One region of the Shewanella sp. MF05913 genome, then DNA from elsewhere that is predicted to be linked to it. Evidence: predicted binding sites of a transcription regulator. Region 1 holds the regulator's gene; each other region holds the start of a gene.
What was found. Region 1 encodes NrdR, which represses ribonucleotide reductase genes. Its sites were predicted from a motif close to AAACACNANATNTNGTGTTT; they were not measured.
Positions count from the first base shown of each region.

Region 2: nrdA (class 1a ribonucleoside-diphosphate reductase subunit alpha) is a predicted target of NrdR. The motif match lies at 3,218-3,237, and genes of this name have one in related genera.
Region 3: nrdD (anaerobic ribonucleoside-triphosphate reductase) is a predicted target of NrdR. The motif match lies at 1,838-1,857, and genes of this name have one in related genera.

Region 1 is NZ_JCAYNT010000023.1:7,586-14,572, reverse strand. It holds gene AC19MV_RS19695 (phosphatidylglycerophosphatase A family protein) at 1-29, opposite strand, end outside; gene thiL (thiamine-phosphate kinase) at 36-995, opposite strand; gene nusB (transcription antitermination factor NusB) at 1,083-1,487, opposite strand; gene ribH (6,7-dimethyl-8-ribityllumazine synthase) at 1,501-1,977, opposite strand; gene ribBA (bifunctional 3,4-dihydroxy-2-butanone-4-phosphate synthase/GTP cyclohydrolase II) at 2,101-3,204, opposite strand; gene AC19MV_RS19670 (riboflavin synthase) at 3,298-3,957, opposite strand; gene ribD (bifunctional diaminohydroxyphosphoribosylaminopyrimidine deaminase/5-amino-6-(5-phosphoribosylamino)uracil reductase RibD) at 4,022-5,167, opposite strand; gene nrdR (transcriptional regulator NrdR) at 5,240-5,689, opposite strand; gene glyA (serine hydroxymethyltransferase) at 5,792-6,987, opposite strand, start outside.
Region 2 is NZ_JCAYNT010000012.1:102,457-109,443, reverse strand. It holds partial or broken gene nrdB (class Ia ribonucleoside-diphosphate reductase subunit beta) at 1-634, opposite strand, end outside; gene nrdA (class 1a ribonucleoside-diphosphate reductase subunit alpha) at 725-3,013, opposite strand; gene AC19MV_RS14635 (HAD family hydrolase) at 3,581-4,243, opposite strand; gene ubiG (bifunctional 2-polyprenyl-6-hydroxyphenol methylase/3-demethylubiquinol 3-O-methyltransferase UbiG) at 4,357-5,079, opposite strand; gene gyrA (DNA gyrase subunit A) at 5,468-6,987, shown strand, end outside.
Region 3 is NZ_JCAYNT010000008.1:111,733-118,719, reverse strand. It holds gene nrdD (anaerobic ribonucleoside-triphosphate reductase) at 1-1,778, opposite strand, end outside; gene rssA (patatin-like phospholipase RssA) at 2,317-3,261, opposite strand; gene AC19MV_RS11695 (DEAD/DEAH box helicase) at 3,451-4,806, shown strand; gene AC19MV_RS11690 (DUF3010 family protein) at 4,941-5,378, shown strand; gene AC19MV_RS11685 (YgjP-like metallopeptidase domain-containing protein) at 5,585-6,139, shown strand; gene AC19MV_RS11680 (nitroreductase family protein) at 6,464-6,987, shown strand, end outside.

The sequences.
Region 1 (6,987 bases):
ACGAATTTATCTTGAGTGATAAGTTTCATAATCGGTTAACTAAAATGTTCAAAAGTTCGGGAAACAGGGACAAATGCCTTACCGTCGTCGACTAATTTAAGTTTATCACCAGCACAGATTTGGCCAATTTTGACAAATTTAACCCCTGCATGGATAAGCGCAGTATCAATAGCGCCACGTTGAGACTCTGGAACAGTAAACGCTAACTCGTAATCTTCACCGCCTGTTAACGCATAACTCAGCGCGTCTTCACGACTTAAGTTGGCTTTAAGTGAAGCAGATAACGGTATTTGATTCACATCTATAATAGCACCCACTTTAGAGGCTTTTAACACATGGCCAATATCTGACATTAACCCATCAGACAAATCAATCGCACTGGTGGCTAATGTTCTTAACGCTTGGCCTGCTAATACCCTAGGGGTTGGATAATAATGACGATTAATCAGGTATTCTTTATCTTCAGTATTAACGGTTTTAGTGCCTCTTAAAATATCTAAGCCTAACGCTGAATCACCTAATGTACCTGTGACGTAAATCCAATCGCCAATTTTAGCGCCGGCACGTGTCAATGCTGTGCCTTTTATCACCTGGCCATTGATGGTGATGCTAATACTGCGTGGGCCGCGAGTGGTATCGCCACCAATTAATGCTACGCCATAATATTCTGCAATTTCAAAAAGCCCTTCGCTGAAACTTGCTAACCATGATTCATCCACACTCGGCAGCGTCAAAGCCAAAGTAAACCATGCTGGCTCAGCACCCATTGCGGCGAGATCAGATAAATTTACGGCTAAAGATTTATACCCTAATGCGTGGGCTGGAATATCGGCTAAAAAATGGACATTTTCAACGAGAGTATCGCATGAAATCGCAATTGATTTGTTTTCAGCAGGATTAACCAAAGCGCAGTCGTCGCCAATGCTAAGCGCAACATCGCGTCGTTTTTGGCCTTTATTACGAAAGTAATGTTCGATAAGTTGGAATTCTTTCACATTCAGTTTGGTGCGGTAAACCGACCACCTTAATTTAGAAACAATTAATAGAAATGAAAAACGGTATCCGAAGATACCGTTCTGGTATTACTTTTGCTTCACAATCTTATCAAGCAGACCGTTAACGAACTTGTGACTATCGTCTGCACCAAACACTTTCGCTAATTCGATACCTTCGTTAATTGCCACTTTAAACGGCACATCTTTACGGAAGGTCAACTCGTAAGTTGCCAAACGCACGATAGCTTTTTCAACTGGTGAAACATCTTCGAAATCACGATCTAAATGTGGCTTTAGCAAATCATCAATCTGTGAAGTTTTTGACGCTACACCTGATAATAATTCACGAAAATAAGCAACATCTACACCATCAGTGTTCTGTTCAGTTAAAAACTCATGTTCTACGTCAGCAACATTGTTCTTACTTAACTGCCATGAATAAATGGCTTGAACGGCTAAACGGCGGGCCTTACGGCGCTCTGAAGGTTTCATACTTTTCCTACTATTACAGCTGTTGTTCTAGTTGTTGCAGTACGTTAACCATTTCAAGTAAACCCAGTGCAGCTTCGCCGCCTTTATTACCTGCTTTAGTACCTGAACGCTCAATAGCTTGTTCAATGGTATCTGTAGTTAACACACCGAATGAAACAGGTAGGTCATATTCTAAAGCAACTTGTGCAAGACCTTTGTTACATTCACCGGCAACAAAATCAAAATGAGGAGTACCGCCACGGATCACCGCACCAAGTGCAATAATGCCGTCAAACTTGCCACTTGCAGCAACACGCTTCGCCGCTAGTGGTAATTCAACTGCGCCAGGAACACGTACAACAGTGATGTTGTCGTCACTTACCTGACCGAAACGCTTTAATGTGTCTATTGCACCATCAAGCAGACTTTCAACTAAAAAGCTATTGAATCGCGATATTACGATCGCCACTTTGGCATTTTTCGCTTCGATATTACCTTGAACTACGTTCATTCTATCTTACCTAAATTAGCTAAAGCACCCGGCTCGGGGCAAAAAGAGGCGCTATGATATCACAGCCATTAGCCCTGAGCGCTATGCAATTAATGAAATTGTTAAATTTACCACTTACCAACATTACTCGGCAATATAGTCCGTCACTTCTAAACCAAAGCCTGACAACGAGTGGTAACGCTTTGGTGAACTTAATAGGCGCATACTCGTCACGCCTAGATCGGATAAAATTTGCGAACCGACACCCACCCGACGTGATGTTCCTTGCCACATTGCGGGCGCTGGCGATTGGCCATTATCTTCAGCTTCAAACGCTTTTACTTTTGCCAATAACTGACTTGAATGTTCATCGTTACCCAGCAGCACTAAAACGCCGCCATCTGCTGCGATACGTTCCATGGCTTTCTCTAACGGCCAACTGCGTTTTTGATCGCGCTCAGAGTGCAGTAAATCGTTGAAGGTATTTTGCAAATGAACCCGCACCAAACAGTTTGCTTTAACTTCGTCTTTAACCAAAGCATAATGCAATTGATTATCGATAGTGTCTCTAAAAGTAACCATAGTAAATTCACCAAAACGGGTCGGTAATTTACACTGTGCTTCACGTACTACGGTGGTTTCATTGGTGTTACGGTATTCAATTAAATCGGCAATAGTACCGATTTTAATGCCGTGTTTTTCGCTGAATATTTCAAGATCTGGGCGGCGCGCCATGGTGCCGTCGTCATTCAAAATTTCGACAATGACACCCGACGGCTCACAACCGGCTAATCGCGCTAAATCGCAACCGGCTTCAGTATGACCAGCGCGCGTTAACACGCCACCCTCTTGTGCCATCAACGGAAATATATGACCAGGCTGTACTAAGTCAGACGCTTTAGCATCTTTAGCCACGGCCGCTTGTACCGTTACCGCGCGGTCGTGGGCGGAGATGCCTGTGGTTACACCCGTTGCCGCTTCAATCGAGACGGTAAAGTTAGTCGAAAATTGGGCATTATTATTGGTAACCATTAGCGGTAAATTAAGCTGCTGACAACGCGCTTTGGTCATCGTTTGGCAAATAAGCCCACGGCCGTAGGTTGCCATAAAGTTGATTGCTGCTGGCGTCACTTTATCAGCGGCCATAATCAAATCACCTTCATTTTCTCTGTCTTCATCGTCCATCAAGATAACCATTTTACCTTGACGAATATCTTCAATGATTTCTTCTATGCTATGTAGCGCCATTGTCAGACCTTTATATATTAAGAGTTTGCTTCAATTCTGAAGTTGTCATTCTATTTTTATTTTATAAGTAAGCGGGTATAAAAGTTAATACGCTTAACGTAAGAAACCAGACTTGGCCAATAACTCCATCGTCACACCCGATGATGGCTTGGCATGGTCTGCTTCAGGCTGCATTAACCGCTCTAAATAACGAGCAATTAAATCCACCTCAATGTTAACGTTATCACCCACTTTTAAATTCACTAATGTAGTTTCACCGGCAGTGTGAGGCACGATAGTTAATCTAAAACGACTTCCATCTACTTCATTAACGGTTAAGCTCACACCATCGATAGTAATCGATCCTTTATGAGCGATATAGCGACTCAGTGTTGCGGGGGCTTTTAACCAAAATTCTAGCGCTTTGCCTCTGTAGGCACATTGTTCAACTTTAGCGATACCATCAACATGGCCGCTGACCATATGACCACCTAACCTTGTTGTCGCCGTAACGGCTTTTTCAAGGTTTACTTTTTGGCCCACTTGATAATAACTAAAACCGGTTAACGCCACCGTTTCAGCGGAGATGTCAGCCACATAACCGTCAGCTAAGCGCTCAACCACGGTTAAACACACACCATTAGTGGCGATACTGTCGCCTAATTTCACGTCGGTTAAATCTAATTTACCACTGGCAACGGTTAAGCGAATATCGTTACCTTTGCGATCAATTTTACGTAATGTACCAAGGGCTTCGATTATCCCAGTAAACATAATGACTCACTTTTAACGTTTATACTTTGCTGTCGCTCAGACTTTTAGCCTTGGCAACAAGCAATTAATAGGGTTTGTTATATCTGAGGATATAACGCTTATCATTGCCAATACTGCGCTCATCAATGAGTTGCAACATGGGCGTTTGTTCTATGGAAGTATAATCTGGCAATTGCAGCATATTGCGTCCATGACTGCCAAGGATCTTAGGGGCTTGGTAAATCACAATATCATCCGCTAAATTTTGTGCTACAAATGCACCCGCTAACGTTGAACCGGCTTCGACTAACACAGAATTTGCTGTGTTGCCTAAATACGTTAACAAGGCCAACAACGGGATTCTACCTACCGAGTCACACTCTAGAACTAAAAAAGACACATGCGCTGGAAATGTCGCTTTGACTTGCTCAGGATATTCACAACACGAGACCAATAAAATCGGGCTCAGTATAGAAAATAATTGTGGCGTTGCCGTTAGTCTTGCAAGGCTATCTAATATGACTCTTAGAGGCTGAAAAATGTCATTCGGGTTAAGGCGAGTCGTTAACTCACCTAATGATTCAAAACGGACATTTAAACTGGGATCGTCAATTAGCACGGTTTCAACGCCAGTAATTAACGCACAGTGACTGGCTCGATACTTTTGCACATCAGCACGAGCAGCGCTGCCTGTAATCCATTTTGAGACGCCATTAGATAACGCTGTTTTTCCGTCTAAACTGGCAGCCACTTTAACCGTGACCCAGGGTAAACCGGTTTTCATGCGTTTCATAAAACCCAGGTTAAGTGCATAAGCTTGCTCAGTGAGTAACCCCACATCCACTTGAATGCCGGCCTCTCTTAACATTGCAATACCACGACCAGACACTTCAGGATTGGCATCTGTCACTGCGACGACCACTCTAGCAACCTTGGCATTTATCAAGCCTAATGCACATGGCGGCGTACGCCCATAATGACTGCAAGGCTCTAATGTTACATACGCTGTTGCACCCTGTGCAGTTAATCCATTTTCATTAACCATCTTTAGGGCGTTCACTTCTGCGTGTCCCTGGCCGGCACGTTGGTGATAGCCCTCACCGATAATCTGTCCATCAGCAACAATCACACAACCGACACATGGATTGGGCCGCGTGGTATAACGGCCTCGCTCTGCCAGCATAATGGCTCGGCTCATCATTTCAATATCGACGCTAGACCCGTTAGACATGGTTATCACTCTCGTTTGATATCATGTTAAGCACACAAAATAGTATTCAAAAAATTAGCGTTTAGTCGGTGATTACTTTTGCAGTTTGGCAATCGCTTCGCCAAATTGAGAGACATCTTCAAAAGCACGATAAACCGAAGCAAAGCGAATATAAGCCACTTTATCTAAGCTCATTAATTGCTCCATCATCAGATTACCAATCATTTCAGAGTCCACTTCACGTTCACCTGTTGCGCGCAGCGTTGATTTAATCTTGGTCAGAGCTTGTTCTATTTCATCAATGGATACCGGGCGTTTTTCAACTGCACGCAACATACCGCCGCGCAGCTTATCTTCGTCAAACGGTTGTCTGGTGCCATCACGTTTTATCACTCTAGGCATGACTAATTCAGCGCCTTCAAATGTGGTAAAACGTTCATGACATTCGGTACATTCCCGGCGACGGCGTACTTGATGGCCATCGGCCACTAATCGAGAATCGATAACTTTGGTGTCGGTCGCGCTACAAAAAGGGCAATGCATTGAACCTCCTGCAGAAAACAAAATGGCCGCTAAAATTAGCGGCCATTAAAGTTTATCCTATTTGTTGAGCAAGGTTAACCTAAACCTCAACAGCAATAGTGATTAACCGTATACAGGGAACTTAGCACATAACGCCAACACTTGGCCTTTAACGCGCTCAATAACCGCTGTGTTAGATGCATCATCTAAAATGTCGCATATCCAGGTTGTCAGCTCTTTCGCTTCAGCTTCTTTAAAGCCGCGACGCGTAATGGCTGGTGTGCCGATACGAACACCTGATGTGACAAACGGTGAGCGTGGATCGTTTGGTACTGAGTTTTTGTTAACCGTAATGTTGGCACTGCCTAAAGCGGCATCGGCTTCTTTACCGGTTAAATCACGACCGATTAAATCAACCAACATTAAGTGGTTTTCAGTTCCGCCAGAAACGATTTTGTAACCGCGCGCTAAAAATACTTCAACCATGGCTTTGGCGTTTTTAACCACTTGCTGCTGGTATACTTTAAACTCTGGCTCTAATGCTTCTTTAAATGCAACCGCTTTACCCGCGATAACATGCATTAATGGGCCACCTTGACCGCCAGGGAATACCGCTGAGTTTAGCTTCTTATACAAGTCTTCATCATCAGCCGCAGAAATAATAATGCCGCCACGTGGACCCGCTAAGGTTTTATGCGTTGTTGAAGTCACAACGTGTGCATGAGGCACTGGCGTTGGATAAACACCCGCAGCGATTAAGCCTGCAACGTGCGCCATATCAACAAATAAATAAGCACCGATTTTATCCGCAATTTCACGCATTTTAGCCCAGTCAACAATACCTGAGAACGCCGAGAAACCACCAATCATCATCTTCGGCTTATGTTCAACCGCTAAGCGTTCCATTTCGTCGTAGTCAATTTTGCCAGACTCGTCGATACCGTAAGGGATGATGTTATAAAGCTTGCCAGAAAAGTTAACTGGAGAACCGTGAGTTAAATGACCACCGTGAGCGAGGTTCATCCCTAGAACAGTATCACCAGGTTGTAATAACGCCATAAACACAGCGCTATTAGCTTGTGAACCTGAGTGCGGTTGCACGTTGGCGTAAGTGGCGCCAAATAATTCTTTTGCGCGTTCTATTGCTAATGTTTCAACAACATCAACATACTCGCACCCACCATAGTAACGCTTACCTGGATAACCTTCAGCATACTTGTTAGTTAACTGAGAACCTTGCGCTTCCATCACACGTGGACTGGTGTAGTTCTCAGACGCAATCAATTCAATGTGTTCTTCTTGACGACAAGTTTCATCTT
Region 2 (6,987 bases), on a different contig from region 1:
TGACATAGAAACGAATCGCTTCTAACGCATTGACTGACATCATGCACAAATATAATGACTTTTTGAGGATACGTGAATTAACGGTGATTTCTTTACCGTTAATGACGTGCGTTCCTTCACCTAACAAGTTATTAATTTGGGTAAGGTTAATCAAGTCATCGTAATAAGCGGCAATATCACCGGCACGCTTTAAGATTTCGTCATTTTGCACAATATCGTCAAACACCACTGATGGGTTGTTAACGATATTACGAATAATGTGCGTGTACGAACGCGAGTGAATGGTTTCAGAAAACGACCATGTTTCAATCCACGTTTCTAATTCGGGTAGCGATACCAAAGGCAAAAATGCCACATTTGGTGAGCGACCTTGAATTGAGTCAAGTAAGGTTTGGTATTTCAGATTAGATAAGAAAATATGCTGTTCGTGTTCAGGTAAGTTACCAAAATCAATTTTGTCACGGCTGACATCAACTTCTTCTGGACGCCAGAAAAACGATAATTGTTTTTCAATGAGTTTTTCGAAGACTTCATATTTCTGTTGATCGTAGCGTGCCACGTTAACCGATTGACCGAAAAACATCGGTTCTTTAGTCGAATCGTTAGGTGTTTGACAAAATGTTGAGTAAGCCATTATTTAGGTGTCCTGAAAACGCATTTTCAAAAAGCGGGGAAGGCCCCCGCTAAATATACATAAAGTGATACTTTTATAAAAACTAAGGGGCTAGATCTTACACGCACCGCCACCACAGCCATCGTCTTCTTCTTCGACGGCAATAATGTCGTCAAACTGATCCGAAGCACCGTCGCGAGTATTATGATAATACAATGTCTTAATGCCCAGTTTGTATACGCTGAGCAAGTCTTTTAACAAGGTTTGCATTGGTACACGACCGCCTTCAAAACGGCTTGGATCGTAGTTAGTGTTAGCCGAAATAGCCTGGTCGATAAATTTCTGCATTAACCCAACAAGTTGGATGTAACCATCATTGTTTGGCATGTTCCAAAGCAATTCGTACTTGTCTTTGAGGAGGTCAAAGTCAGGTACAACTTGCTTTAATTGTCCGTCTTTACTGGCCTTAACGCTAATTAATCCGCGTGGAGGCTCAATACCGTTAGTCGCATTTGAAATTTGCGATGAGGTTTCAGACGGCATTAATGCCGATAAGGTTGAGTTACGTAAACCGTATTGCTTAATGTCGCTACGTAATGTTTCCCAATCCATGTGTAATGGCTCGTCACAAATCTTATCTAAGTCGCGTTTGTAGGTGTCGATAGGTAAAATACCTTTCGAATAGGTTGTCTCGTGGAATAACGGACATGCACCTTGCTCTTTAGCTAAGTTCATTGAGGCTTTCAATAAGTAATACTGAATTGCTTCAAAGGTTTTGTGGGTCAGGTTGTTTGCTGAACCGTCTGAATACTTTTTACCGTTTTTCGCTAAGTAGTTAGCAAAGTTAATCACGCCTATACCAAGAGTACGACGATTCATCGAACTCGTTTGCGCGGCAATAATTGGGTAATCTTGGTAATCCAATAAGTTATCTAGCGCACGTACTGCTAAATCGGCTAATGGCTCAAGTTCAGATAAATCTTCAATGGCACCTAAGTTAAGTGCAGACAGAGTACATAACGCAATTTCACCGTCTGGATCATTGATGTTATTCAATGGTTTTGTCGGTAATGCAATTTCTAAACATAAGTTAGATTGCTTGATTGGCGCTACTTTAGAATCAAACGGGCTATGAGTATTGCAGTGATCGACGTTTTGAATGTAAATACGGCCAGTTGAGGCACGCTCTTGCATCATTAACGAGAACAGTTCAACCGCTTTGATTTGTTTTTTGCGGACATTGCTGTCTTGCTCATACTGTAAGTACAAACGTTCAAATTCTACCTGATCTTCAAAGAAAGCATCGTAAAGACCTGGCACGTCTGATGGGCTAAATAGACTGATGTATTCGCCTTTAATCAAACGCTGATACATTAATTTGTTTAACTGCACACCGTAGTCAAGGTGACGAACACGGTTGTCGTCAACACCACGGTTGTTTTTAAGCACCAGTAGCGACTCGACTTCTAAGTGCCATAACGGATAGAAAAGTGTTGCTGCACCGCCACGTACGCCGCCTTGAGAGCACGACTTAACCGCAGTTTGGAAATACTTGTAAAAAGGTAAACAACCAGTGTGGAATGCTTCACCGCCACGAATAGGGCTACCTAACGCACGGATACGACCAGCGTTAATGCCAATACCAGCACGTTGGCTGACGTATTTAACGATAGACGATGCGGTCGCGTTGATTGAATCTAAGCTGTCATCACATTCAATTAATACACAAGAGCTGAACTGACGTGTTGGAGTGCGCACGCCAGACATAATAGGTGTAGGTAATGAAATTTTGAATAGAGACGTCGCGTCATAAAAGTCTTTAATGTACTTCAGACGAATTTCTTTTGGGTAACGCGCAAATAAGCACGCTGCCACTAAAATATACAAAAACTGAGCGCTTTCGTAGACTTCGTGAGTCACACGGTTTTGCACTAGGTATTTGCCTTCTAATTGCTTAACCGCTGCATAAGAGAAGTTCATATCGCGCCAGTGATCGATATAGGTGTCTAATGTTTCAATTTCTTCGCGCGTGTAATCGGCCAAAATATGCTTATCATATTTGCCCATTTCCACTAGACGCGTCACATGGTCATATAACTTAGGTGGTTCAAATTGACCAAAGGCTTTTTTGCGTAAATGAAATACTGCTAAGCGAGCTGCTAAGAATTGATAATCTGGCGATTCTGGCGAGATTAAGTCAGCAGCGGCTTTAATAATGGTTTCATGAATGGCTTCTGTTGGAATGCCTTCAAAAAACTGCAGGTGAGATCGAAGTTCAACTTCAGATACAGAGACGTTTTTTAATCCCTTGGCTGCCCAAGTGATCACGCGGTGAATTTTATCTAAATCGATAGTTTCACGTTCGCCACTGCGTTTAGTGACTGTCATATTGCTTTTCATTGAAGAGAGGCCTTGGTTCGATATCCGGTCATGTGATCGCGTTCAGGATGCAGTGTTACTTTATTCGATCAGAACAAATCACAAAACAGTTCCATGTTAAAACAATCATCCTGAATGCCACTTACGGCAATGTACATCTACTGTACGTTCAGTAAACATCTACACTTTTAATACCCACACAGCGTAGTGTTTTGATTGTCACCCACACACAAGATATGGTGTTATTTATAAACTGAGATACAAGATAGTGAGGTTTGAGCTGATTTGCAAGCCACAATTACATTAACTTCTTGTGGATAAGTTGAGGATAAAGAGCAGGGTTAGTAACGGCTAACCCTAGAGCCCAAATTTATATAGTGTTTTTCATGGTTGATGTTTTTTTATGCGATAGATTAGAAAATTTTGATCGCTAAAATAAGCAGCGATCAAAAAATTATGTCCATTTTTAGATTGATCTTTTGCTGTATTTGATCCGCAAGTAAAAAAGTGGATTGTGGACTACAACAAACAGACACATTCATCTGTAACCATGTTCTCGTGCGTTGATATGACCTGATGATAAATGGGTTATTCGCTAAAAAATTGCCTCAAGGATTCACCATGTTCAAATTGATGCTTCGATGGCCATAAATCTGGCGTATCTGTGGCTGATAAGTAACCCCAAAGTGCTATGCCTCCAAGCATGTTGGCATTGTGCGCCGCGACGAGGTCACGTTCTGCATCACCTAAATACAAAATATGTTCAGGTGGCGTGGCAATTTGTTGTGCAGCTAACAACATCGGTGCGGTGTGGGGTTTGGCATGGCGAGTGCTGTCGCCGCTGATCATGGCTTTTAACTGACAGGTTAACCCAAGCTTTTCGATCAATGGACGAGCAAACCGAGCAGGCTTATTGGTAACCACACCATAAGGGATGCCTTGCTGGTCTAATAATGTCAGTAGTTCAGGTAAGTTATCGAATAAACGGCTGTGATCGCCATTTATACGGCCATAATGTTGTAATAAACCTTGTTGAATACGCACTTGCAATGCTTCATCGGCATCGGGTATTGCTGTTTTAACTAAGAACAAACTGCCGTGTGATGCGGCATGACGCATTTTATCCAGTGGCTGAGCGCTAAACCCGGCATCATCTAAACTGAGGTTAAGTGCATGGACTAAATCTGGTGCGGTATCGGCTAATGTGCCGTCAAGGTCAAATAACACCCCTTTAACATCGTGTTTATGCACTTTATTATTCCTTATATCAGCGTTGAACCGTCGCGAAGATGAACACAGAGAAGGGGCCGGTAACACATGGCGTTATCGGCTTTTTGTTGCGAAGCGTGTTGAGCTAAGCCAATTTAGTCGGTTTTCTGGGTGGCGATCATATAGTTTACATCAACACTGTTAGTGTATTTAAATACGCCAGACAGTGGGTTGTAAGTAATGCCTAATGCATCTTTACACAATAAGTCCGTGTTATCGACTAGTGCAATTAACTCAGATGGACGAATAAACTTACTGTGGTCGTGAGTGCCAATTGGCAACATTTTCAGTAAGTATTCGGCGCCAATAATGGTTTGCAGATAAGACATCATATTGCGGTTAATGGTTGAGAAAAAGACAAAACCATTGGGTTTGACCATGTCGCAGCACGCTTGGACCACCGATTGTGGGTCTGGTACATGCTCAAGCATTTCCATGCAGGTGACGACATCATAATATTCTCGGTGAGTGTCACGGTGATTTTCTGCGGTGGTTTTAAGGTAATTGACAGTCATACCGGCTTCTAAGGCATGCAACTTGGCGACTTCTAATGGCTCTGTGCCCATGTCGATACCATCAACATTCGCGCCAATACGCGCCATGCTTTCAGATAAAATACCGCCACCGCAGCCCACATCTAAGACATTTTTACCAAACAATCCGCTCACGGTTTGGTCGATATAATTTAATCGCAGCGGATTAAGTAAATGCAATGGCTTGAACTCGCCATTAAGATCCCACCAGGTTTGTGCCATGGCTTCAAATTTTGCGATCTCATGCGGATCAACATTGGCTGTTGATTGTTCAGCGTCTGACATAAGTTAACCTAACTGTCTAATAATGTATGGGCGTTATTATAACGATAACCTTCACGAATAGAAGTCAACATTGTGCTTTTGCGACTTAGCTTTGCTTATAAAATCACCGTTTAGAACCAGTATGAACATTTTTTATAATACAAAGCGCTTAAACCGTCAGCAATTTGGCCTTTATGTCGGCATAAAATTGTTCGTATATTAGGGTGTGATTAATCTAATCCAGCTGAAAATATTAGCTTTTTTATAATTTTTATACAGTAGTGGGCATTTGGCTAGTGTTTGCTCTGGCGACATTAAATATCTGTGTTAGAATGCCAAATCACGTTTTTAAGCTAGATAATAATATGGAAGATTTATTGTCAGCTCACTTTAGGGGAACGCGCAGTTTATGACTGATCTGGCATCATCTATTTCGCCAATTAATATCGAAGACGAACTTAAGAATTCTTACCTTGATTACGCCATGAGTGTAATTGTAGGTCGTGCATTACCTGACGTCCGTGACGGTTTAAAACCAGTTCACCGTCGCGTATTGTTCGCAATGAGCGAATTGAAAAACGATTGGAACAAACCATATAAAAAATCCGCTCGTGTCGTTGGTGACGTAATTGGTAAATATCACCCACATGGTGATACCGCTGTATACGATACAATTGTACGTATGGCACAGCCTTTCTCGCTACGCTATACACTGGTTGACGGACAAGGAAACTTTGGTTCGGTCGACGGTGACTCTGCAGCAGCAATGCGTTATACCGAAATCCGTATGAAGAAGTTGGCGCATTCACTGCTTGCCGACCTTGAAAAAGAAACTGTCGATTTCGTACCTAACTATGACGGCACCGAGTTTATTCCTGCTGTTTTACCTACACGTGTACCTAACCTGTTAATTAACGGTTCATCAGGTATTGCGGTAGGTATGGCGACCAATATTCCACCTCACAACTTAACTGAAGTGGTTAAAGGCTGTTTAGCATTAATTGATGACCCAAGCTTATCAATTGAACAGTTAATGGAATATATCCCAGGTCCTGATTTCCCAACAGCTGCGTCAATTAATGGCCGTAAAGGCATTATCGATGCGTATAATACTGGCCGTGGTCGCGCAATTATGCGTTCGAAAGCGGAAGTAGAAACGGAAGAGAACGGCCGCGAACGCATTATTGTTCACGAAATTCCTTATCAAGTTAACAAAGCACGTTTGATTGAAAAAATCGCTGAGCTTGTTAAAGATAAAAAATTAGAAGGCATTAGCGGATTACGTGATGAGTCTGATAAAGACGGCATGCGTATCGTGATTGAAATCAAACGCGGTGAAGTGGGTGAGGTTGTATTAAACAACTTATACGCTCAAACGCAAATGCAGTGTTCTTTTGGTATTAACATGGTGGCGTTGACTAACGGTCAGCCTAAATTGTTTAACCTTAAAGAAATGCTAGAGTGCTTTATTCTTCACCGTCGTGAAGTGGTTACCCGCCGTACTGTATTTGAATTACGTAAAGCCCGCGAACGTGCTCATATCCTTGAAGCATTAGCGATTGCACTGGCTAACATCGACCCAATCATTGCATTAATCAAAGCCTCTCCAACACCAGCAGAAGCTAAAGTTAAATTAGTGGCTGAAGGTTGGGAATTAGGCCATGTACAAGGCATGCTTGAAAAAGCAGGTGATGATGCAGCGCGCCCAGAATGGTTAGAGCCTGAGTACGGTATCCGTGACGGCAAATACTATTTAACTGAACAACAAGCGCAAGCTATCCTTGAATTACGTTTACACCGTTTAACCGGTTTAGAACATGACAAGATTTTAGCTGAGTACGAAGAGCTATTAGTTGTTATTGCGGCATTGTTATTAATTCTTCGCAGTCCAGAACGTTTAATGGAAGTGATTAAAGAAGAGTTAGCAGA
Region 3 (6,987 bases), on a different contig from region 1:
TCAAAATCAATTTTATCGAACGGGTTAACTTTTTTCTCAACATCTAAATGGAAGCTATTAGTGTAATAGCCTTTATCGGTCACGCCCGCAACGACGCCAAATTGAGCCGTATCAAGCTGACAAAAACGGCTGCATAGATTTTCGCTTGGGGTGCTGTATAGGCTAAAACCATAACCGGTTTCTTGTTTCCAGGATTCGGTAGCTTGCTTGAGCTTACTGATAATCGCCACCGCTTTATCGCGAAGTGCAGCATCATCAAACACATGTTTATCAGCACCATAAATGGCATTGATGGTTTCGTGCAAACCAATAAAGCCTAATGAAATAGACGCGCGGCCATTTTTAAAAATTTCACTGACATCATCATCCGCTTTTAAGCGCACACCACACGCACCTTCCATATATAAAATCGGTGCAACACGGGCTTTAACGCCTTCTAAACGGGCAATGCGGGTATCGAGCGCTTTACGGGCGATTAATAAACGTTTTTCAAGTAACTGATAAAAACGTTGCTCATCGTTATCAGCCTCTAAGGCAATACGCGGTAAGTTTAAACTCACCACGCCGAGGTTGTTACGCCCTTCGTGCACCAGCTGCCCGTTTTCTTCATAGGCGCCTAAAAAGGAGCGACAACCCATTGGAGTTTTAAACGAACCGGTGACTTTGACCACTTGCTCATAATTTAAAATATCGGGGTACATGCGCATACTTGAACATGTGAGCGCCATTTTTTTAATGTCGTAATTAATGTCAGTTGCTTTATGGTTAACGCCATCTTTAATCGCAAACACCAATTTAGGGAATACCGCAGTTTTGCGGTTTTTTCCAAGGCCAGCCATGCGCACGGTGAGCATCGATTGTTGGATTAACCGCGATTCCCATGAGGTCCCTAATCCAAAACCAAAGGTCACAAAGGGTGTTTGTCCGTTAGCGGTATGTAAGGTGTTGACCTCATACTCTAAAGACTGGAAGGCATCGTGACATTCTTTCTCGGTTTGCGTCATCGCAAAACCTTCTTCATCGGCTACTTGCCACTTTTTCGCCACTGCAAGGTGTTTTTGATAACTTTTTTGCACAAACTCCGCGAGGACTTCATCGATGCGATTAATGGTTGTGCCACCATAAATATGGCTCGCCACCTGGGCAATAATTTGCGCCGTGACCGCTGTCGCAGTCGAAATGGATTTAGGCGTGTCTATTTCAGCATTACCCATTTTAAAGCCATGAGTTAACATGCCTGCTAAATCAATCAACATGCAGTTAAACATCGGGAAAAATGGCGCGTAGTCTAAATCGTGATAATGGATTTCGCCTTTTTCATGGGCGGCGACCACATCTTTTGGGAGCAAATGCGTTTTGGCGTAATGCTTAGCCACAATACCGGCTAACAAGTCACGTTGAGTGGGAATCACCTTGGCGTCTTTATTGGCATTTTCGTTTAAAATGGCACTGTCAGACTGTTCAACTAAGCCACGAATAGCACAATTTAGTTTACTTTGTGCTTCACGGTGTTTGTCACGGTCGTGGCGGTATTCAATATAATGACGTGCGACTGATTTAAATGGACCCGACATTAACAAGACTTCAACAGCATCTTGTAATTCGTGAATATCTACCTGGGCTTTATCAGCCATTTGCAGTTGAACCGTTTGAGCCAATTCAAGTGCATATTGATGATCTGCTTGTCCCGCAGAATCCATTGCAGCCACTACCGCATCTTTAATACGACTCGCGTCAAACGCAGTACGGCATCCGTCCCTTTTCACCACAACAAGCATACAATCCACCTTTTCAGAATGCCGCAACAAACACCATATATCGGCGCAGCAGTATCAATAAACACTATATGCTGTGTATTAGGCGCTATATCGGGCGAAGCTTCTTTGATCCAGATCATAAGAAAGCAGACTGATGGGTATAATACCAATTCCACTAATCATCTGGTCATTCAGCGGGAGTTCTGTGCCTTCTAGGCAAGTAATAGAATTGTAGGCATAGTTGCTCTCGGCAACTGCTCCTGCGTTGCTCTACCTCCTGCATCCATGCAGTCGTACGTCAAAATGCTATTAAGCAGCATAGAAGGCACAGAAACCCGCCTTGCAGGAGACACTCAGACCGTTCATTTCTTTGTTGCATTGTCTTAGAAGGGAATAACCATTATTTCAACAATGCGCCTCAAACTGAACAGCCTGAGTGACTCTGATTGGTCACATAATTAATGGAAATGGTATAGTAACTCTGCATTTAAGCGGAGTAGATAAACACTAAATTGGCGAGAGGCAGGCCACCTCGCAACCTGTGGCCTGCTGTAAAAAATTAATGTCCTGCTAGCGTAGCTTTAAGTAAATGGGCAATATCGTGTACCGCGGCCTCACCCGCTTTAATGGCTTCTTTAGCACGATGAAACTCCATCGTACCGATATCAAATACTTCAGGCACGATGCAAATATCTGGTGGCTCACCCATTAAACGAGACCGTTTATGGCGCTGCTCTAAAATATCCATCGACTGTGACATCACCGCGATCATTCCTGGATGAGACTTGCCTCCTCCGAGTGAAAATTTATCGGTCAAGCCGCTCATATAATCTTTGCCTTTGCCCCACAAATCCATAAAGCCTGATTCTAATTGCTTTTTCTCTTCTATCGGTTCAGAAGGTTTAGGCACGCGGCTTTTGACTTGTTCAGGCAACATGTGCATATGGCCGCGGCGATGACCATTTAAGTCAACTGCAATAACAATATCGACGCCCATGGCACGGCACAAAGATACCGGCACAGGATTAACCACCGCACCGTCGACTAACCAGCGGTGGTCTTGTTGTACTGGTGGTAAAAAACCCGGCATCGAGCACGATGCTCGCACGGCATGACGTAAATCTCCTTCTCTAAACCAAATTTCTTGACCAGAATATAAATCAGTCGCCACTGCGGCAAAGGGCCGCTTGAGCTGTTCAATGTTAAGATCGCCAATACGGCCCGCTAAAACATCAAACACTTTTTCACCACTGATTAAGCCGCCTTTACGCCAACCTAAATCCATTAATCCGAGCACATCCCAACTAGAGAAACCGCTCACCCAGGTTTCAAGTTCGGCTAAATGATCATTTGCGTATGCTGCGCCCACTAATGCGCCCACTGAGCAACCGGCAATTTTATCTGGATAAATATCTAATGCGGCTAAGCCTTTTAAGACCCCAATATGCGCCCACCCTTTTGCGGCGCCGCTGCCTAATGCTAATCCTACAGTCAGCTTTGTCATCGTTAATCCTTTCAAGCGAGGAATTTATTCACACGTCATTACTCATTGAATCACTTGTTGATGTTCAAAATCAAAATTTCAACCTAAACGAGTGATGTCAAAAAATAGCATAACCAAAGCGACTCTTGTTGGCTATAGCACAGTGAAACCGCTATAATCCGTGGCTATCATTTTTTAGGGGATTTACCTTTGCAATTTACCGATTTTCAATTGGACAAGCGCCTGCTTGACAGTTTAAAGCACCTTGGCATTACCACGCCTACCGATGTTCAAGCGCAAGCACTGCCCATTGCCTTATCTGGTAAAGATTTAATGGCCTCGTCTAAAACGGGTTCAGGTAAAACCTTAGCGTTTTTATTACCCGCTATGCAACGCGTTATCTCGACTCGCGCCTTGTCTAAAAAAGACCCACGCGTATTGGTATTGTTACCCACTCGCGAATTAGCTCAACAAGTATATGGTCAACTGCGTTTATTGGTGGCCAACACCCAATACAAAGCAATCAGTGTATTAGGCGGCGAAAACTTTAACGACCAGGCTAAAGCATTGGCTCGCGATCCGCATTTTATTGTCGCTACGCCAGGTCGTATTGCCGATCACTTACAGCAACGTCACCTCTTTTTAAATGGGCTTGAGCTGCTGGTACTTGATGAAGCAGACCGTATGCTCGACTTAGGTTTTGCCCCGCAGTTAAAAGCCATTAACGATGCTGCCGATCATAAGCGTCGACAAACGTTGATGTTCTCTGCCACGCTAGATCACGACAGTATTAACGAAATTGCTGCTACGTTGCTTAAATCACCGATCCATGTTGCCATTGGTGAGTCTTATTCTGAGCATAAAGACATTGAACAGCGCATTATTTTGGTAGACCATTTAGACCATAAACAAGCATTGCTGCAGCATATTTTGAAGCAAGAACAGCACAAACAAGTGATTGTGTTTACAGCAACACGCTCTGATACCGACCGTTTAGCGACATTATTAGCTGCAGAAGGTTTTGCCACCTCAGCATTGAGCGGTGACTTAAAGCAATCTGCACGTAATCAAATTATGGACAAGTTTGCTCGGGGACAGTCACAAATATTGGTTACTACTGACGTCGCGTCTCGCGGTCTTGATTTAGTCAACGTGTCATTAGTGATTAACTTTGACATGCCAAAATTTGCTGAAGAATACGTACACCGTATCGGTCGTACTGGCCGTGCTGGTGCTAAAGGTGATGCGATATCATTTGTTGGCCCTAAAGATTGGGACAGCTTTAAGAAAGTGCAGCTATTTTTACGTAAAAACTTTGATCTGACTGTCATTGAAGGCATGAAAGCTAAGTTCAGTGGCCTAAAAGACAAACCTACCACAGGCAAAGCGGACAGCGTACAACCACGTGATGCGGTGAGCGGTAAAGCAAAAGTGGCGAAAAAGGCCAAAGCAGCACCCAAGCGTGATAAACGCTTTATTACCGGTGTTGACGTAGGTGATGCGCCAATGCGCCGTAAAGCCAAACCCATTCAAATTATTGAAGAAGACAACAGCTCAGAAGACTAACTATCTTAAACTTGGGATAATAAACGTCTTTTAAGTAAACAACATTAAGGGTTGCGCATCACCATTTGTGCAACTCAATGCATAACGACACGTTCGCTATACGCCTACGTGCAGTAAAAACAGTAAGGATTAACATGAAAATTTGTGGTGTAGAATTAAAAGGCGGCGAAGCCATTATCAGTATGCTGACCTATGAAGGTGAAACCTATAACGTGCCAGCATGCCGTAAAATCTCATTTAGCGTATCAAACTCTAGCGAAACAGAATCTATCCGTGAATTTCACTTTGCTTTTCATAAGTTAATGGAAGATTACCGAGTCGATCAAATTGTGATTATTGAGCGTGAACAAAAAGGAAAGTTTGCTGGCAGTGCGACCAGCTTTAAACTTGAAGCGTCAATTCAAATCACTGACCTTCCAGTACACCTTATTTCACCTGTTGCCATTAAAGAACAGTTAAAGCGTAATCCACCGCAGGTTGATTTTGAATCGTTAGACTTAAAGCGTGTACAACAAAACGCATTCGATGTGGCTTATGTACAACATAACCGCATTATTTTTGGTAAAGCGTAAGCCTGTCACATTATGGCGTTACTGCAAATTGATCAGTAACGCCACTATCATGCCTTTATCATTCGCTGCTCATTTCATTTAATGACTCGCACCATTTAATTAGCACCCAAGTTGCCCTCATGTCAGACAACAAACCCAAAAGCCGCCAAGCTCCGCCCAAAATGCCACTTAACGCTGCTAGTCAGGCATTAAAGCCCAAAACAGATATGAGCAAGCTCATCACCAGCGCCGACATTAAACAGCGTCAAAGTGAACTTAGTGCATTACGCTTTTTGAGTGGTTATCGCGCAGATATCGTCGAGCAAATACGACAATTGGTTGATACCAATGCATTAGGCGCACACTTTTTAAGTCGCTACCCGCGCGTGCACGATATCCGTACTGACAAAGCCTTGTATGATATGACCATCGAGTTGAAAAACACTTATATGCGTCAATCAGATCCATTAGCAAAAGTAATTTTTGATGAAAAAATTAATGTCAGCCATCACGCACTTGGGTTGCATTCTTATGTCAATCGCCGCCAGGGCAACAAAGTGAAAGCTAAAAATGAAATCCGCATATCCTCACGTTTAAAGCACATCCCTTTTGAACTGCTGCAAATGGTGGTGGTGCATGAACTCGCTCACCTGCGTGAAAAAGACCACAATAAGGCCTTCTATCAATTATGTACTTTTATGCTGCCAGATTATCACCAGTATGAGTTTGATATGCGAGTATGGCTGGTCGCCGAAGAAGCGGGGCAATCTCCTTACGCGTAAGCCTCGCGTATTGAACACACCTTGTAAGACCAACTGCCTGCTAACAATAACACTCACACTAACGCCTATCGCTTATTTGCACACTTAACTCTAATGAGTGACTTCTTCGCTTAACATCTGGTTATAAATGCCCTTGTTGCTGCGTCGTAAGACAGCTTATTGTGGACTTATTTATCCATAATGATTGGACGATATGAATATGTCTATTCGGCGTGATGACCTTTATTATCCACACAACTTAGAAAGCAACAGGCTTTAGTTCGCTATCACTATTCGTTTATAAAACATCAAAGTGTGTGCTTAAATATTAATGTGGAGAAAAACATGTCTCATCAAATCATACAAGATCTTAACAACCGCTATACTGCAAAAAAATATGACCCAAGCAAACGTATATCTGTTGAAGATATGGACGTGCTAAAAGAAGCAATGCGTTTATCTGCCTCTTCAATTAATGCACAACCATGGAAATTTATCATTATTGAAAGTGATGAAGCCAAGCAGCGTTTTCATGACACTTATGCCAACATGTATCAATTTAACCAACACCATGCAAAAGCGGCATCACATATTATTTTATTTGCTTACAATCCTCGTTTTACTAAAGAACAATACAAAAAAGTAGTGGATATCGAAGTCAGCTCAGGCCATTTACCGGCAGAGATGTTTGATAATATGCTTAATGGTGGGTTTACCTTTGCAGAGGTAAATACTGATGAAAGTGGTTATAACGGCTACTGGACTAAAGCACAAACCTACATAGCCTTAGGTAATACTTTGCATGTACTGGCACGTTTAGGGATTGATTCAACCCCGATGGAAGGTGTCGATTCCACCTTAATTGGTAA